2 regions of the Sphingomonas aerolata genome follow, and region 2 is predicted to be linked to the other one. Evidence: predicted binding sites of a transcription regulator. Region 2 holds the regulator's gene; the other holds the start of a gene.
The links. The regulator LexA, encoded in region 2, represses DNA repair genes until DNA is damaged. The targets are predictions, from matches to a motif close to GTTCCNCNCTTGTTCT.

Region 1 (3,406 bases), 1.1 Mb from region 2:
CTTCGAATCCACGCTCGAGATTCCGGAGGCCGGTGTTGCGCGGATCCGGTTCACGATCGACGAACGTCATTATCATGCCGGCGGTGCCGCGCACGGGACGAGCTATTTCAAGATGCTCGACGATGCCGCCTTCTATGCCGCCAACAGTCTCGTCACCGATCGCTTTCTCCTGACGACCGCGTTCAACCTGTTGCTGACCCGGCCGTTAAAGGCGGGTCCGGTGATCGCCGAAGGCCGCTGGATCAGCGGGAAACGCCGCGTGTTCGTCGCCGATGCCCGGCTGATCGATGCCGAGGGGGAGGAGGCGGCGCGGGGCACGGGTACGTTCATGCGCTCGCGGATCGCCTTGGCCGGGCTTCCCGGATACCGCGTCTCGCCGCGTCCGCTGCCGTGATGGTCCTGCGATGAGCGACCGTCTTCCCAGCGGCGTCCTCGTCAGTGCGTTGCTCCGTCGGGTCAACGACGCGGGCGGTTTCGGCGCGGTGCTCGCCAAAGGGGACGCACAGGGCGGCGCAATCCTCGTGGTCGCCATCGATCGGGGCGCTCTGCCCCGCCTGCTCGAGCGCGGGATCGGCGCCGATGGGCGAACGGCACTGATCGACTCGACTCCGGCCGAAGATCTCGACGGCTATTGGCGTCGACGGCGGTCGAGCGATCCGGATCTCTGGGTGATCGAGGTGGATGTCGCAGCGGCGGAACGGTTCGCCGCTGAAACGATCCTGGCCGATTGACTCCAAAGTCCCCCCGATAGAGGGGATATTCAACATTGATTGGCGTTGTGCTGGGGCGGGTGCGATCCGGATCAGTTACGCAGTCGGGGGGATGCCTGGACGATCGGCTTGTACGATTGGTTCCGTGGTCCAACCGCATCTGAATAAGTTTGAATGACGATTTTGCAGCGGGCCGCAACGATTGCGGTCATGACCTTCTCCCTCGCCGGCCTGTTCGGCAACAGCGCGCCTAGCCAGGCGACCGGCGTCGATCGCTCGACTGCCAGCCTCACCGCACTCGCAAATCTAAACGCCCTCCCCTCTCAGAATGTTCCGCAGACCGTTCCCGCCGTGACGCCTGTCACCGCCGTCGAGCCCGCTGCACAGACCGCCGTCCAGACGTCGGCCGAAATCGAAGACGAAGAATTCGAAACGCTCGCTCAGGCCGTTGCCGCGCAGGATAGCGCCGCCGCCGACGAAGCGCTCCAGTGCCTTGCCGGCGCCATCTATTTTGAATCCAAGGGCGAGCCGCTCACCGGTCAGCTCGCTGTCGCCGAAGTCATCATCAACCGCGCCAAGTCGGGTCGTTTCCCCGCCGACGTCTGCGACGTCGTTAAGCAGCGCGGCCAGTTCAGCTTTGTCCGCGGCGGTCAGATCCCCGCGATCAACAAGGGCACGTCGTACCGCACCGCCATCGCCGTCGCGAAGGTCGCACTGGCCGATGCGTGGAACAGCCCGGCCGAGAAGGCGCTGTATTTCAACACCGCCGATCGCCGCCCTGCGGGCCGCGTGATCAAGGTCGCTTCGATCGGCAACCACGTCTTCTATCGCTGATCGACAGCCGATCCGGACAGGGTCCGGATCATGATCAGGATCCCACCTGCGTCGCCACGCTATAAACAGTCCGTGAACGCGCTTGCGTCGTTCGCGGATTGTTCTATTTCTGGCGCATGCTCGACACCCCCCCGGACTCCTGCATCGACGAACCCGGATCGCCCTTATGTGCCGCCGATGTGGCACGCGGCGTGATCCGGATGTTGTTGCGCCACGACCTGACCGCGATGGCGGAGGTTCCCCTCGACGGGGGGCGTCGCGCCGATCTGATGGCGATCGATGCCCGCGGGCAGATCGTCGTCGTCGAGATCAAGGTGTCGCGCGCGGATCTGGTGGGGGATGGCAAATGGCCCGAATATCTCGGGCATTGCGATCGCTATTTCTGGGCGGTGCCGGCCGGGTTCGACATGCGGCCGCTGCAGGGGGCAGCGTTTCTGCCCGAACGTACCGGGATCATCGTCGCCGATCGCTATGACGCCGCGATCGTCCGCGAGGCACATACGACCCCCCTGCCCGCGCATGTCCGCAAGCGCTGCACTTTAGCCTTTGCGAGACGCGCCGCACGCCGCCTGATCGCACAGGTCGATCCCGACGCCGCCGGTCTTGCCTTCTGATCCGGCTGGCGGCTGATCCTACCGATACGTGGCAGGATCAGCCGCCCGGCGACGTGATCGTCAGAATTTCGGCCCCGCGACCGCCTTGCGGGTCTTCTTCGGCGCATCGGCCAGCAGCTTGGTCACCACGACGTTGCGACCATCCTGCTTGGCATAATCGCGCGCCGACATGCCGGCGATGATATCGGCCTGATCGGGGTCGGCGTTTTCGTTGAGCAGCACGCGGATCATGGCAACGTCGCGGCGCTGAACGGCGCGGATCAACGGAGTCTCTCCTGCCGAATTGGCAAGATTCGGATTGGCGCCGGCGGCGGTCAGGATCGGGATCATGTCGGTCTGGCCGAGCGTCACCGCGAGGAGCAGCGGCGTGTTGCCCTTACCGTCGCGCAGATTGGCGTCGGCGCCTTTCTGCAGCAGGAACCGCAGATAGGTCTCGTCGGCACGTTTGATGACGATGTGCAACGCGCCCTCGCCTGTCGAGACGTCGCGCGCATTGACGATGCTGCTGCCCGGACGCCCGAGCATTTCGAGGACCTCGTTGTTCTTCGACTCGCGCACCGCGTTCAGGAATTTATAGCCTTCCGACTGGTTCTGCGCATGCGCGGCACGCGGGGCGACCACAGTGGCGACGGGAAGCGCGATCACGGCCCCCATCAACAGGGCGCCCATGGTCTTGGCGCCCGTCGTCAGGGCGGGGCACTGGCGGATATACGACATCGATAGATCCTCGGGACGCGGGTGATGTGCGACGCTTGCGCCGCACGCGCTAACAGATCAAGGCTGGCTGTATCATGACCAATCGACGCCCCGCCCTTCTCGCTGCCCTTGCGCTTGCGGCGTGCAGCCCCTCTGCGCCCGATACGAGCGCGGCGCCCGCGACGCCGCCGCTTGCCGGGGCGCGGATCGGCGGGCCGTTCACGCTCGTCGATCAGGACGGTCAACAGGTCAGCGACCGGCGGTTCGCGGGCAAATACCGGATCATGTATTTCGGCTACACCTTCTGTCCCGATGTCTGTCCGACCGACATGCAGACGATCGGTGGCGCGATGAAACTGCTCGAGGCCAGCGACCCGGCGCTTGCGGCGCGGATCGTGCCGATCTTCGTGACCGTCGATCCGACGCGCGACACCCCTGCGGTCGTCAAGCAGTTCGTCACCGCCTTTCATCCGCGCTTCGTCGGGCTCACCGGCAGTCCCGCGGCGATCGAGACCGTGAAGAAGGAATTCGCGATCTTCTCGGCCAAGGGAG
Region 2 (3,406 bases):
CCTGGACCGGGACAAGAGCGACCAGACGCCGGCAGGTCTCCTGGCTCACGGGTCAAGGCTCGACGCACACCTTCCCAGGCCATCGGCCCAGTGGCTGCCCCCGTCGCAGGGGGCGCGTGCGTGTCGCTCGCCGCTTACAGTTGCAGGGACAGCTGCGGTCTTGGGGCAAACCCCGCACCGCATTCCCATTCAAGCCCCGAGGGGCACCGACGCGATCTGTGCGGATCCGGCTTGCGTCGGACCTGCGCCACAGGGCTAGCGCGTTTTGCCTGCGCTGACGACAGGATTTGCGCGCGACGCAACGCAGGGCATGTCGTCCCATCTCACCGCAACGTCTGCCTTACCTCGTACGTTGATCGCATAACCGACCGGTGTCCTGCCGGTCGCGGCGTTGCCCGCTTTCCGCCCCGCGGCATTCGTGCGAGCAGCGCAGACCTTCATCGCCCCGCTGAACGGAGCCCGCATGCGCCCTCTCGTCCCCGTCGCCGAAGCCCAGTCCCGCCTCTTCGCCATGGCATCGCGCGTGCCGGCCGAAACCGTGCCGCTGCGCTCCGCGATGGGTCGCTGGGCGGCGGAGGACATTCTCGCCCGCCGCACCCAGCCTGCGACCGACCTTTCGGCGATGGACGGCTATGCGATCCGCTACGCCGATCTACCCGGGCCGTGGACGGTCATCGGCGAGAGCGCGGCCGGCCGCCCCTTCGCCGGCACGCTCGCCCCGGGCGAGGCGACGCGCATCTTCACCGGCGCGGCGATGCCGCCCGGCGCTGATACCGTCCTTGTTCAGGAAGAGGCCGCGCGCGACGGCGACCGGCTGATGCTCGACGGCGAAGGCCCCGCCTTTGAAGGCCGCAACACACGCCGCAAGGGGCTCGACTTCGCGACCGGCACGCGGCTGATCGCGGCCGGCGATCGGCTGACGCCCGCGCGCATCGCGGTCGCTGCGACCGGCGGACACGGCACGCTGTCGGTCGGCCGCCGGCTGCGCGTCGCGGTCGCCGCGACGGGGGACGAGCTCGTTCCGCCCGGCTCGACCAGCGACCCCGTCCCGCTACCGGAATCAAACGGCATCATGCTCGCCGCGATGCTCGCCGACCTGCCCGTCGACATTATCGATCTCGGAATCCTCCCCGACCGGCTCGACACGCTGCGTGACGCCTTTGCCGGGGTCGACGCCGATCTGCTGGTAACCACGGGGGGCGCGTCGGTCGGCGATCACGACCTCGTCCGCCCCGCGATCGAGGCGGCCGGCGGGGCAATCGACTTCTGGCGGATCGCGCTGCGCCCGGGCAAGCCGATGATGGCGGGTACGCTTGGCCGGACGATGCTGCTCGGCCTGCCGGGCAATCCCGTCTCCGCCTTCGTCACCGCGATCCTGTTCGTCCGCCCCGTGGTCGCGCACATGCTCGGCGCGCGCGATCCCCTGCCGCAGACGACGCATGCGCTGCTCGGCGAGGATCTTCCGCCCAACCAGTCGCGGACCGACTATATGCGCGCCGAACTGCGCAAGGGTCGCGCCTATGCCTCGACCATCCAGGACAGCTCGATGCTGCTGACGCTCGCCCGTTCGTCCTGCCTGATCATCCGCGACGGCGACGCGCCGGCGGCAAGGGCGGGCGACTCGGCGGAAATCCTCGTCATCGCGTGACGTCACCGCTTGACGAAGCTGCAAGTGTTCCATAGAAGTTCCTCGTCTGTTCCGGACGGAGAACCGTTATGCTCACGCGCAAGCAGCACGAGCTTGTCTGCTTCATCAATGACCGCCTCGCCGAGACGGGCGTGTCGCCCTCGTTCGAGGAGATGAAGGACGCGCTCGACCTGAAATCGAAATCGGGCGTGCACCGTCTGATCAGCGCGCTTGAGGAGCGCAACTTCATCCGACGCCTGCCCAACCGTGCGCGCGCGCTCGAAGTGCTGCGGATGCCCGAGCGTCCCGAGTCTGCAACAGGGCAGATGGCGGCGAAGTCGGGGCCGAAGGTGGCGGCATCGGCCGACACCGTATCTGCGCCGAACACGGCCAGCGCCACGCCCGCGTCGCCCGATCGCATCGCGGCGAACGACGTCGTCGAGATCCCGCTGCACGGCCGGATCGCCGCCGGCGTCCCAATCGAAGCCTTTGAAGGCAGTTCGATGCTCGCCGTCCCGGCCGCTTTGCTTGGCACTGGCGAGCATTATGCGCTGGAGGTTTCGGGGGACTCGATGGTCGAAGCCGGCATCCTTGACGGCGATTATGCGCTGATCCGCCGTACCGAGATCGCACGCGACGGCGAGATCGTCGTCGCGCTGATCGAGGACAGCGAAGCGACGCTGAAATATTTCCGCCGCGAGGGCGCAATGGTCCGGCTCGACCCGGCCAACCGCGCCTATGACCCCCAGCGTTATGCGCCCGCACAGGTCCGGGTTCAGGGCAAGCTGTCGGGTATCCTGCGCCGCTACGACTGACGAATGCCGGGTGGCGCTGGCGGTCATCACCGCCACGCAACCGGCAGTGGCGTTCGTGACCAACGGCCCCAGGCACCATCGTCCGCGTTTCGGAATTGCGGCCCTCCCAATCGGAGGCCCCACCTTCGCAGTATCATGACCCGACATACCCAGTCGCGACCTATCGCTCTGACCACCCCCGAGCCGGCACCCGAAACCGGACCGACGCCGCCCCCCCGGCCAGCCCATGCTGATCGCCCGCCGCCCCGAACCGTCGCATTGGCCGCGCCAGCGTCGGCGGATCGCGCCACGGGTGCCGATCTCCCGGATTGAGCACCGTCACCATCCGCCCCGTGGTCAGCGTCAACGCGATCCCCCCGGTCCGCTCAAGCACCGATCGATCGAGCTTCAGCCATCGCGGCGTACAACCACGCGGCAGCCCGCGCTCGCTGATGACGATGTCCGCGCGCCGGCAGGCGGCAACCATCTCCGCGATCGGCACCCGGTAAACGCTCCGCGTCGCCAGCACGCGCCAGGCTCGGCCGCGGGCGACAACATCGGTCAGGCACAGGTCGCGGCTGCACCGCGCATCGGGCTGATCCGCGAGCAGCAGCGGCTCACCGTCGACCCCACCATTCTCCGCCAGCGTATCGCGGACATAGTCACCCGCCCGATCGCGGAGCAGCGCGAGCCCGGCGGCGGTCCGGACCGCGACGTGGCGACCATCGCCCGTCACAAGGATATCGGGTGACGGCGTCGTCAGCGCCCAGATCGCGCCGACCGCCAAGGGCAGGATTCCGATCCGTCGCCACCGCGTCCGCCACAGCGCGATCCACACACCGCCGCCGACCATCAAGGCAAACGCCCCGTCGGGAACCGCCGGCAACGCGCGGACCGCGCCCGGTGCATGCGCCACACCGCGCGCGAGCCACAGCAGCGCGTCGAGCGCATGCTGCACCAGCCACCAGGCGGGCGCGCCAATCCC

Region 1: NEF64_RS01395 (MmcB family DNA repair protein) is a predicted target of LexA. The motif match lies at 1,634-1,649, and genes of this name have one in related genera.

Annotation. Positions count from the first base shown of each region.
Region 1 is NZ_CP098762.1:304,150-307,555, forward strand. Features, by position in the region: gene NEF64_RS01380 (PaaI family thioesterase) at 1-394, shown strand, start outside; gene NEF64_RS01385 (DUF1491 family protein) at 405-731, shown strand; gene NEF64_RS01390 (cell wall hydrolase) at 921-1,544, shown strand; gene NEF64_RS01395 (MmcB family DNA repair protein) at 1,661-2,158, shown strand; gene NEF64_RS01400 (ankyrin repeat domain-containing protein) at 2,219-2,875, opposite strand; gene NEF64_RS01405 (SCO family protein) at 2,950-3,406, shown strand, end outside.
Region 2 is NZ_CP098762.1:1,372,771-1,376,176, reverse strand. Features, by position in the region: cobalamin riboswitch at 14-226, opposite strand; gene NEF64_RS06440 (molybdopterin molybdotransferase MoeA) at 464-1,648, shown strand; gene lexA (transcriptional repressor LexA) at 1,717-2,442, shown strand; gene NEF64_RS06430 (ComEC/Rec2 family competence protein) at 2,603-3,406, opposite strand, start outside.